2 regions of the Solibacillus sp. FSL W7-1436 genome follow, and region 1 is predicted to be linked to the other one. Evidence: riboswitches for the same ligand, from Rfam matches in the RefSeq annotation. Region 1 holds a riboswitch; the other holds the start of a gene.
The links. Region 1 has a riboswitch for lysine ahead of MKX73_RS00855 (aspartate kinase). Riboswitches for the same ligand answer to the same signal wherever they lie in the genome.
Positions count from the first base shown of each region.

Region 2: linked by a shared signal. The riboswitch ahead of MKX73_RS08335 (amino acid permease) and the one ahead of MKX73_RS00855 (aspartate kinase) in region 1 are both predicted to bind lysine.

Region 1 is NZ_JBBOWV010000001.1:171,647-177,831, forward strand. It holds gene sdhA (succinate dehydrogenase flavoprotein subunit) at 1-1,046, opposite strand, end outside; gene MKX73_RS00845 (succinate dehydrogenase cytochrome b558 subunit) at 1,142-1,756, opposite strand; gene MKX73_RS00850 (YslB family protein) at 2,028-2,444, shown strand; gene MKX73_RS00855 (aspartate kinase) at 2,543-3,775, opposite strand; lysine riboswitch at 3,863-4,041, opposite strand; gene uvrC (excinuclease ABC subunit UvrC) at 4,074-5,864, opposite strand; gene trxA (thioredoxin) at 6,000-6,185, opposite strand, start outside.
Region 2 is NZ_JBBOWV010000001.1:1,654,838-1,661,022, forward strand. It holds gene MKX73_RS08315 (quinone oxidoreductase family protein) at 1-434, shown strand, start outside; gene MKX73_RS08320 (nitric oxide synthase oxygenase) at 573-1,628, shown strand; gene MKX73_RS08325 (restriction endonuclease) at 1,672-2,226, opposite strand; gene MKX73_RS08330 (CynX/NimT family MFS transporter) at 2,287-3,486, opposite strand; lysine riboswitch at 3,629-3,809, shown strand; gene MKX73_RS08335 (amino acid permease) at 4,061-5,518, shown strand; gene MKX73_RS08340 (RNA 2'-phosphotransferase) at 5,747-6,185, shown strand, end outside.

The DNA of each region.
Region 1 (6,185 bases):
GGGAAGATTTTCATCGGTAATTTACGTGGATCATCACCTACGAATTTCTCGTAGATTTCGATAATACCACCTAATTTAATATCTAATTCATGAGGATCTTTATGGGATAAGTCTAAGTATACCATGTTTTCCCCATTAATACCCAATTTTTGATTTACGCACACGTCAAAAATCTCACGTGTTGCGATATCACGTGGTACTAAGTTACCGTAAGCAGGATATTTCTCTTCTAGGAAGTACCAAGGCTTACCGTCTTTATACGTCCATACACGTCCACCTTCACCACGAGCAGATTCAGACATTAGACGGTTTTTGTCGTCTCCAGGAATCGCTGTTGGGTGAATTTGAATCATTTCACCGTTTGAATATGTTGCACCTTGTTGGTAAACAATCGATGCTGCAGAACCAGTATTGATTACTGAGTTTGTTGTTTTACCGAAGATAATACCAGGACCACCTGTTGCCATAATTACAGCATCAGAACGGAATGAGCGAATTTCTTCAGAACGTAAATCTTGTGCTACGATACCGCGGCAAACGCCTTCGTCATCAAGCACCGCACCAAGGAATTCCCAGTGCTCATACTTCGTAACTAAACCAGCTACTTCGTGTGCACGAACTTGCTCGTCTAGTGCATATAATAATTGTTGACCAGTTGTCGCACCAGAGAATGCTGTACGGTGCATTAACGTACCACCGAAACGACGGAAGTCAAGTAAACCTTCTGGAGTACGGTTGAACATTACACCCATACGGTCCATTAAGTGGATAATACCAGGTGCTGCATCACACATACCTTTAACTGGAGGTTGGTTCGCTAAGAAGTCGCCACCATAAACTGTATCGTCAAAGTGGATCCATGGAGAATCCCCTTCACCTTTTGTATTAACTGCTCCGTTAATTCCGCCTTGTGCACATACAGAGTGTGAACGTTTAACTGGAACTAACGAGAATAATTCAACTTCAGTACCAACTTCAGCTGCTTTAATCGTAGCCATTAAGCCAGCAAGACCGCCACCAACGACGATAACTTTACTTTTTGCCATGATTATTTCTCACTCCTCATTAATTGCTAAAAACTTTTACTCATATTCCATTCCATCTAGGATCTTAACTATGTAGTAGTGATCAAGTTAAGGGATTAGACGAATGCTAAGATAGCAGCAACACCAACGATTGCTAATACAACGAAAATTAACAATGTAACATAAGTTGCGATTCGTTGAGATTTGTTAGATTGCGTAATACCCCAGCTTACTAAGAACGACCATAAACCGTTCGCTAAGTGGAATGCTGCTGAAACGATACCTAAGATGTAGAATACTAACATTAATGGATTGTCAACGATTTCAACCATCATATTGAATTCAACTTCAGCACCTAATGCTTTTTGGATACGTGTTTGGAAAATATGCCACGCAATGAAGATTACAAGGAAAATACCTGTGAAACGTTGCAATGCAAACATCCAGTTACGGAATGTGCTGAAACGTCCAGTGTTGTATGTTGCAGTGAAAGCAATATACACTCCATAGAATCCGTGGAACATTAATGGAATATAGATAATAATCCATTCCATCGCTAACAATAACGAGTGTGGAAGTAATTCCATAACACCTGTTGCGTTATTGTAAGTTTCTTCACCGCCAACTGCTGTGAAGTTCAGAAATAAGTGGAACACCAAGAACAACCCGACAGGAACTACACCTAATAACGAGTGTAAGCGGCGCCATAAAAATTCACGATCTTTCGACAAAACTGTTACCCCCCTTAGTACTTGAAATACACATGCGCAACGCCTCAAAATTGTAAAAGTTGGGATGTTGACTGCGCATTTCATCATGGTACAATATTATGACATGTCCATTGTACTCTCAACAGATACTAGCGTCAAGGCAACGCAGGATATTTTATAATCATTTTAAAGACGGTTTTACGCTGTTTTGAGAACCGTTTTTTCTGCTTATAACTCATTTCTTCATGAAAGAATGAAAATTATAAGAAAATTTATGAAAGAGGTTTTTTATATGGAAGGGTACAAAATGAAAACGATTCCAACTTTTGGCTACGAAATCATTCGTGACCATCTTCTTCCTTCTATTCTGGGAAAGCATGAAGAAGATGTTTTATATTGGGCAGGTAAAGAGATTGCTAGAAAGTTCCCATTATTTTCAATGGATGAACTGCCTTCATTTTTTATGGAAGCTGGCTGGGGCCAGTTAGTTCTGGAAAAGGAAACGAAGGACGAACTTCATTACATACTTATGACAACAGAGGAAGTGCCACTCAATATTGTACAACGTTGTTTCCGTCTTGAAGCCGGCTTTTTGGCAGAGCAGAAACAAAAGCAGCTTGGCTATTTGACGGAATGCTATGAAGAAAAAGACAATGACAAACATATCGTAAAATTTACGTTAAAATGGGATTTAAAAGAGAAAATTTAGTCTTCAACTTATAATGAGTCCCTATTGCTGAAGCAGTTCAAATTTACTCAATAAAAAAGCTGAAAATGAGCTGCTTCGGCTCATTTCCAGCTGTTAATTTAAGAAGCGGTTACTTCTTTCATCGCCAAATTGAATTCCTCATGCAGCACATTCGCAGCACGAACCATTTCTTCCTGCGGTACAACGACAGAAACTTTAATTTCCGAAGTGCTGACCATTTTCACAGGAATATGTTCGCGACCTAATCGTGCAAACATGCGTGCCGCCACCCCCGGATTGGATGCCATCGCAGATCCGATAATAGATACTTTCGCTAAACCTACTTCAAAATCCGCAAAACTAAACCCAAGCGACAGTTTACTAGTTTCCAGTACCCGTAAAGCTTCCGCAAACTCATCTTTTGAAATCGTAAAGGAAATGGTCGGCTTCACGCCATCAATGACTGCTTGAACAATAATATCCACATTGATATCATTTTCTGCTAAAACACTAAACACTTCTGCCAATGACGCGGTCTCATAAGAATCATAGCCGATTGTCAGACGGATAATATCCGATTCGTAGGCTACCCCGCGTACAAGTAAGTTTTTCTCCATGTCTACATCCCCTTTAATAAAAGTACCTTCCACGTCCTGTACGAAAGAGCGTACAATGAGCGGTATATTGTATTTTTTGGCAAGTTCAACCGCACGTGGGTGCAAAATTTTAGTCCCTAAATTTGCAAATTCCAACATCTCATCATAAGAAACTTCCGGTAGTTTCCTAGATTCTTTTACAATTTCTGGGTCTGCTGTAAAAATCCCTTCAACTGATGAAAAAATCTCGACACGCTCCGCTTCGAGGGCAACCGCCAGTGCAACTGCTGAAGTTTCAGAACCCCCTTTGCCGAATGTTGAAATATTGTCTGTTCCCGTAACTCCTTGAAAACCTGCTACTACAACGATTTCACCTAATGCCAAATGTTCCCGAATTCGTGCACTGTCAACATGATCGATCCGTGCGTTACCGTGTTTTTGATTTGTAACGATGCCTGTTTGCCATCCAGCAAGTGACACTGCTTTACCACCATGCTCCTGAATGGCCATTGCAAGCATTGCACTTGTTATTTGTGCGCCTGATGAGGCAAGTGCATCCATTTCCCGTTTCGACGGCTCATCGGTGATTTCAGCAGCATATTGTCTCAATTCTCGTCGTATAGCGGGCATTGAAGAAACGACAACGACTAAGTTTATGCCACGCCCTTGTTCTTTTATCACCTTTTTAGCGATATGTACTATTTTTTCCGGTGTAGTCAATGCCGGACCGCCAAACTTTACAACAACTGTCTCCATACTTTTCCCTCCTTAAATTCGAAAACAAAAAGACGACTTCCCATGTTCATGGAAAGCCGCCGTCAAGACAAATAATAGTTATAAGTTTTTCAGGATAGCCCTCCAGAACATAAAGCTCTGACAGTTTTACATCTCTTAAATGCAAAACCAGCAAACTGCGCGAACAATACGCACTTCACTTCGGCAGGATTCCCTTTCGATTGCTGTCAATGGAATTGTTCTTCCTCGAGCAATTTACTGTTGAATACTGCGCCTCTATCTTAGTAAATATTGAATTGTCTTATATGTTAGCACAATTTTATTCTTTGTTCAATGGTGCTTCATGAAAATGACGATAGATGACTTCCGCCAGTTTCCCCGGCACTCCGGATTCCTGCAGCTGCAGTTCGCTTGCCTCGCGGATTTTTTTCACTGATCCAAAATGCTTCATGAGCTGCTGCTTCCGCTTCGGACCTACACCTTCAATTCCATCGAGAACAGAAGTGATTGCATTCGTCTGATGCTGCTGACGTAAAAACGTAATCGCAAACCGGTGTACCTCATCTTGAATGCGCTGCAATAAATAAAAACCGTCACTTGTACGCTTTAACGGAACAACTTCCGGAGGCGTACCAAAGAAAAGCTGGGACGTATTATGCTTTTCGTCTTTAGCCAACCCTGCTATCGGAATGACTAACCCAAGCTCATCTTCAATCACTTCCCGCGCGACTTCCATCTGTCCTTTTCCTCCGTCAATAAGAATCAGATCGGGCAATGGCAGATTTTCACGCAGAACACGTGTATAACGGCGTCGAATAACTTCCTGCATCGCACCATAGTCATCGTGTTTGGCTGCTTCCCTTGTTTTATATTTCCGGTATTCCTTTTTCGAAGGCTTTCCATCGATAAAAACAACCATCGCCGAAACCGGATCCGCACCGTGCATATGACTGTTATCAAATGCTTCTATTCTTAGCGGCAACGGTATTTGCATCGCTTCGGCAAGTGCTTCACAAGCCCCAACTGTCCGCTCTTCTTGACGTTCAATCAACTGGAATTTCTCATGAATGGCGATTTCCGCATTTTTCATCGCTAATTCAACAAGCTCTTTTTTGGAACCGCGCTTCGGTGTCAGCACCTTCACGTCCAACAGCTTTTGTAATATTGTTTCATTGATCGTTTTCGGCACAAAGATTTCTTTTGGCAATAGATGGTGCGGCTGTTCATAAAAGCGGCCGACAAATGTTAAAAATTCCTCTTCCGGCTCATTATAAATCGGGAAAATCGAGACATCCCGCTCAATGAGTTTGCCTTGACGCACAAAAAACACCTGAACACACATCCAGCCTTTTTCAACTGCATAGCCGAATACATCCCGGTTGCTTAAATCATCCGTAACGATTTTTTGTTTTTCCATAATTTGATCGATATGGGCAATCAAATCCCGGAATTCCTTTGCACGCTCAAACTCCAGATTTTCAGCTGCATCCATCATTTTTTGCTGAAGGTCTTGCTGAATTTCTTCGACGCCCCCGTTTAAAAACTTCGAAATCTCATCAATCATTTCGTCATACACTTGTTTCTCGATGTCTTTTACACACGGCGCCAAACATTGACCCAGATGATAGTACAGACATACCTGGTTAGGCAGATGTGTACATTTACGAAGCGGATACAAACGGTCCAGTAATTTCCGCGTTTCGTTCGCAGCATAGGCATTCGGATACGGCCCGAAATATTTCGCCTTATCTTTCTTCACTTTTCTTGTCGTAATAATACGCGGGTACCGTTCATTTGTTATTTTTATATAAGGATATGTTTTATCATCCGTTAGTTTCACATTATATTTCGGGTCATGCAGCTTAATTAGATTCAGCTCAAGTATAAGGGCTTCCAAATCGCTTGAAGTCACAATATACTCGAAGTCTTCGATCTCACTGACTAGTCTTGCAGTTTTACCGTCATGACTTCCCGTAAAGTAAGAACGTACTCGATTTTTCAATACTTTCGCCTTGCCAACGTAGATAATCGTACCTTGACGGTCTTTCATAATATAGCAACCTGATTCATTTGGTAGTATTTCTAATTTTGCTTTGATGATTGCATTCATATTCTCACCTGTCCAGTATGTCCTTTCCTATAGTTTAACTGATTAGAGTATAAGAAAAAAGCCGTACACCTTGTGGGGCATACGGCTTTCAACATATCAACTGTTCCTTGGCCATATGAGTGGCCGGAGGATTAATTATTTGTTGTCGTTAATGAAATCCACTAACGCTTCTTTTGGCATGAAGCCAGCAGTTTTTGCTTTTAATTCACCATCTACGAATAATAATAATGATGGGATTGACATGATTTGGTAATCAGCAGCAGTACCTTGGTTGTTATCAACATCAACTTTTACGATTTTAACATCGTTACCGATTTCTGA
Region 2 (6,185 bases), 1.5 Mb from region 1:
TTCTAAGCATAGGTGCTGATGATGTGTTTACTTATGACAGCTTTGTAGAAGGTGTTAAGCAACATACTAATGATAAAGGGGCACAAGTGATTTTTGACTCAGTCGCTGGTGATGTGACAAAGGCAAGTCTTGAATGCTTAGCTAATTTTGGCACATTAGTTCAGTTTGGAAATAGCAGCGGAAAGGCTGGCGTAATATCAACAAGCGATGTGCATAATAGCTGCCGAAACATAAAAGGTTTCAGCTTAGGTACAACTCGTAAGGAAGCCCCGGCTCGATTAGCTCCTGTAGTTGAGCGAATCATTCCATTGTTTGAAAAAGGGCAATTAAGCGTTCCGATTGCACGAGTATTCGATTTAGAGGAAGTCCGGGAAGCACATCGTCTAATTGAAAGCAGAAAGCATCAAGGGAAGGTTTTAATTCGTCTTTTATAAAATGAGCCCTATTAATTATCAATCCGAACTTTATGAACAATTTTAGTCATGTATGAAATATACATGTTTTAACCGGTTGTTGTTTCATTGAGTTTCTCTTTCTAAGAGGCCAAAATAAGGCTAGAAGGGGATGAAACAATGGCAACAACGACTACTGTATTGCATGAACGGATAGATTTCCTTACTTTATATAAAAAAGAAACAAACAAGACAGAAGAGTGGCTGAAAAAGCGGCTGGAAGAGGCTCAGCTTCCGGATTTCACCTTAACGTCAGATGAGCTTACACATGGGGCGCGGGTTGCATGGCGCAACAGCAATAAATGCATCGGACGACTGTTTTGGAATAGCCTGACCGTGTTTGATGAGCGCCATTTACTTAGTGAACAGGATATTTATAAAGCGCTAATCAACCATATTGATTTTGCTACCAACAACGGGAAAATCAGACCGGCCATTACACTGTTTGAACCGGAGCGTGTACGCATTTGGAACCATCAGCTAATCCGCTATGCCGGATATGAAACAGATGATGGGATTATTGGTGATTCCGATTCGCTCGAGTTCACGAAAATATGTGAAAGGCTCAGCTGGGAAGGTGCACGTACAAACTATGATGTTTTACCGCTTGTAATTCAAGTGGAAGACCGGGAGCCGATGATATTTGACATTCCGAAAGAGCATGTACTGGAAGTGGCGATTACCCATCCGGAGTATGATTTTTCGCCGTTGAATATGAAATGGTATGCGGTTCCGATTATTTCAAGTATGCGTTTTAATATTGCAGGAACTGATTTTCCGGCAGCACCGTTTAACGGTTGGTATATGGGAACAGAAATCGGGGCGCGCAACTTGGCGGATACGTACCGCTATAATTTCCTGCCGAAAGTGGCCGAAACAATGGGACTGGACACTTCGATGAATGCGTCGCTTTGGAAGGACCGTGCACTTGTCGAACTGAATGTTGCGGTTCTTCATTCATATAAAAAAGCGGGCATTAGTATTGTCGATCATCATACAGCCGCCCAGCAGTTTCAGCTGTTTCAAAAGCAGGAAAATAAGAGCGACCGGGATGTAACGGGAAATTGGGTATGGTTAGTACCGCCATTGTCTCCTGCAACGACGGATCTGTATCATGAACCGATTGCCAACAAGATCAAAAAACCAAACTACCTATACCAGCAGCAGCCATATTAAAAACAGGTGTGCAGGAAGCGAAAGCCTCTGCACACCTGTTTCTTTATCTTTTGTTCAAGATAATCTGAATCAATTCCTCACGATCGATCAGATAAACGTCATTGATGTCGGCAAGTTTTTCGGCCTGGCGTGTAAAATGACTGTTTGTGACAACCCATGCTTCAGTTGCCTCATACATCTTCACCGCACCGATAATTTCCTGTACCGCTTTTACACCAACCGTACCGGAATAGCGTTTTGCCTGCACTGCAATAATATCTTTACCGTCCTTCAAAATAAGGTCGGCACCGTAGTCACCGCTCGTTGCAGTATAGCTCACTTTAAAACCGCGTCGTTTAAATAACTCCCCTAAAAATCTCTCGAAATCCTCACCGGTCATTTTATCGACTTCGCGAATGCCGGACTTTCGTAACTTCCTCGTCTTCAGCGATCTTAGCCAAATTTTAAACGCGATATATAGTACGAAATAAGCGACAATTCCAATACCGATGCCTTCAGCCGTTCGCATTACATAAAAACCAGCTGCACCAGCCGATGCGATGAAAAATAGCGGGATGACCGGCAGGCGTTTTTTATTTCGTCTTCTCTTTTTACGCAAAGTTCTGTACTCCTTTTATTTATTACCGCTATTATATCACAAAAGGGTACATACGTTTGGTTATACCATACGATTGTTTGAGCTCATATAGGAAGCGAAAAGTAACAGCACAGAAATCAGGATAAACAGCAAAATCGGAATTGACCAGCTGTCCGTCAAGTCATGGACGTATCCGAACAGAACCGGTCCGATTGCGGCAACGAAATAACCGATTGACTGTGCGAAGCCGGAAAGTTCAGCCGCATCATACGCTGTCTTTGTACGCAATGAAAACAGCATCAGTACTAAACCAAACGAAGCCCCGCCTGCAAAGCCTAATAAGATCATCCATACGACTGCTAGGCTTGTCCATTCCATCAACACACCAGTAAAACCGACTAAGTAACATATCGTAAAGAAAACGACGATTGGACGTTGTGAAGCAATTTTACCGGCGATAATCGGGATAATAAATGTCATCGGAATTTGCGAAAACTGCATAACGGAAACCATCCAGCCGGACGCTGTAGCATCAAGGCCTTGGCTAATAAAAATTTCCGGTATCCACGCAGACGAGCAGTAAAATATAAATGATTGAAAGCCCATTGCTCCAGCGACTGCCCAGGCAAGCGGGGATTTCCACATCTGCGTTTTCTTTGTTTGCGAAGAGGGCATATTTAATTCGACCTTTTCCTGACGCAAAATCGGCAGCCAAATCAGCATTGTAAGAATACCTAAAATAATCGTAATACCAGCTGCGATTTGCCAGCCTGCACTTGCAGCAATCGGATAACTAAAGCCTGCAGCAAGTCCGGAAGAAATGTTCATTGATACGGAATAAATCCCTGTCAATAAACCGATATGTAATGGGAATTTCCATTTAAAAAAACTAGGGATAAGGACATTACCAAATGCAATGGCGACCCCGATTAATATTGTTCCTAAAACGAGTAAGGATGTTGCCCCAAGTGAACGCAATACGATCCCTACACATAGCAGAATGACGGAATAAAATAAGGTCCATTCCATCCCAAACTTACGCGCAATTCGTGGTGCAAATGGTGAAACGACCGCAAAGGCAATTAAAGGGATAGTCGTTAAGAAGCCCGCAAGAAAGTTCGATATTCCAAGGTCGTCACGAATAAATGAAATAATTGGACCGATTAACGTAATCGGTGTACGTAATGTTGTCGCAAATAAAAATACGGCAACCATAAAATAGATGAGTGTTCTGTTGGATAGTATTTTTTTGCTATTTTGATTTAATTGTTCTGCGTCCATATTAATTCTCCTTTTGACTAGTAATATAGTTTTAAGTAGTGTGAATACTCTTAAAAAACAGAATAAAGTTGAAGCCATTGCTATCAAAAAAATGTTATGTTAGACTTTTAATCAATTAAATAAAACATTACCTCATGTAGATGTATGAGGTAGAGGTCGCAATCATTAAGACTAGTATAGCTGAGATTAGGAAGAATCGGTGAAGCTTTATGAAAGGAATGGTTGCCGAAGTGTTATTTTTCTTCTTGAAAATAATGCTGGGGCTGTTTTCGATAAGGAACAGAACTGTCACATGTGTGAGCATGTGTTGAGCTATCTTTCAAGTTTGATGAGGTGTAAATATAACCATCACAAAAACTTGTGGTGGTTTTTCTTTTTACAGATTTATTCGAGAGTGGCTAAAAAGTTTCGGAGAGCGGCTAAAATTACAGGACTTTGGCTAAAAAACTAGCTCAATGGACTAATAAACGTATAAATTTGACTAAAAAACTAGCTCAATTGGCTAAAAAGTTAAAGCAACTAATGGACAGCCGCCTTATTACAACGGTATTGGCTAAAATAAAGGAGTTTTATCATGAGTGAGATTAAAATAGATCAGCTCGATAATAAAAACGGGTTGAAAAAGAGTTTGAAAAGTCGCCATGTAACGATGATTTCACTTGGCGGAACAATCGGTACAGGTTTATTCTTAGCATCAGGTGGTGCGATTGCACAGGCAGGTCCTGGCGGGGCATTGCTCGCATATGCACTGATCGGCGTTATGGTGTATTTCCTAATGACATCATTAGGGGAAATGGCTGCCTATATGCCAACATCCGGTTCGTTTAGTACGTATGCAACAAAATTTGTGGATCCGGCACTAGGCTTTGCGCTTGGCTGGAACTATTGGTACAACTGGGCAATTACAATTGCAGCAGAAATTGCGGCTGTTTCGTTAATTATGAAATACTGGTTCCCGGACAGTTCTTCAATTTTATGGACAATTTTATTTATTGTAGTCGTTTTATCATTTAACTTAGCATCTGTAAAAGCTTTCGGTGAAGCGGAATACTGGTTTGCGATGATTAAAGTCGCGACAGTAATTGTCTTCATCATTGTCAGCTTCTTAATGATTTTCGGAATTTTAGGCGGGAACGATCCGGTCGGCTTCACAAACTTCGTTAAAGACGACGCACCTTTTAATGGCGGTTTCCTGGCATTGTTCGGTATTTTCCTTGCAGCCGGTTTCTCATTCCAAGGTACGGAAATGCTTGGGGTAACGGCAGGGGAAACAGATGACCCGGGCAAAAATATTCCAAAAGCTGTACGTTCAGTATTCTGGCGTATTTTACTGTTCTACATTTTCGCAATTGGTGCAATCGGATTGCTTATTCCGTATACGGATTCACGTCTCCTTTCAGAAGATATTGCGACAAGTCCATTTACATTAGTATTTGAGAACTTAGGTGTAGCGTTTGCGGCATCTGTTATGAACGCGATCATTTTAACGGCGATGTTATCTGCAGGGAACTCAGGTTTATATGCAGCAAGTCGTATGCTTTACCAGTTAGCGGTAGAAGGAAAAGCACCGAAACTGTTCATGAAAGTAACTTCACGCGGTATTCCGATGTATGCATTATTAGCAACATTGGCAGTAGGTTCATTAGCATTCCTCGCATCATTTTTCGGTGACGGAGTAGTGTACATCTGGCTATTAAATGCTTCTGGTATGTCCGGCTTCATCGCCTGGCTCGGTATTGCGATCAGTCATTACCGATTCCGTCGTGCCTATGTCGCACAAGGACATTCACTGAGCGATTTACCGTATGTATCAAAATTCTTCCCATTCGGTCCGCTATTTGCGTTTGCCCTATGTATGATTGTCGTACTAGGTCAAAACTATATGGCCTTCATGGGCGGAACGATTGACTGGTACGGTGTTGTCGTTTCATATATCGGCTTACCACTGTTTGCGGCTTTATGGTTTGGCTACAAATTTAAACACAAAACGAAAATCGTTCCTTTAAAGGACTGCGATTTATCGAATAATTAATTTCTGGAACGTAATGTGAGCTTCGAGGCTTACATTGCGTTTTTTTGTTTATGAGGATTATTTGTCCTGAATTGAGGAATAAGTGAGAGTGATTGAGGATTATGCTAGACTGTTTGAGGATAATCTGTACAAAAGTGAGGAATAATTTCTTCAAGTATGATGACTGCAAGAGTGGTATTATAGAAGAAACAAAAATTGAGTACCATTGAACAATAAGGAAGTGAAAATATGCCTATTTCAAAAGGTTTCTATAAAAAAGTATACCCATGGTTAATAGGAGAAGAGAGCAATGATGTGTTGTACCGACCGTTCCTCACAAAGGGAAACCCGTATAAATCACGCATTTTCCTAGTAAGTTCATATGCGGTGCCATTATTTAAAGTGGAAGACCGAAGCGAACAGATTTTTGCGGAGTCGTTAATAAACAGAGAGCTTTTCCATGACCTTTATTTAAGGGAAATTAAAGGGGCCCCCCGGGAATTCAAAGGCTCATTGCAGTTTGAAAACTGGCTGGAAAAACAGCACCAGGAAACGCTCATTTATACATCGTTAAATACGTACCAGCTGGAATCGGCGGTTGAAGCGAAAGCAGCTAAAAAAGAGAATACAGCCAATTTTGAGCGGGGAAATCTCATTTTTAAAGAAGTACTGGACGAGTTTCAGCCGG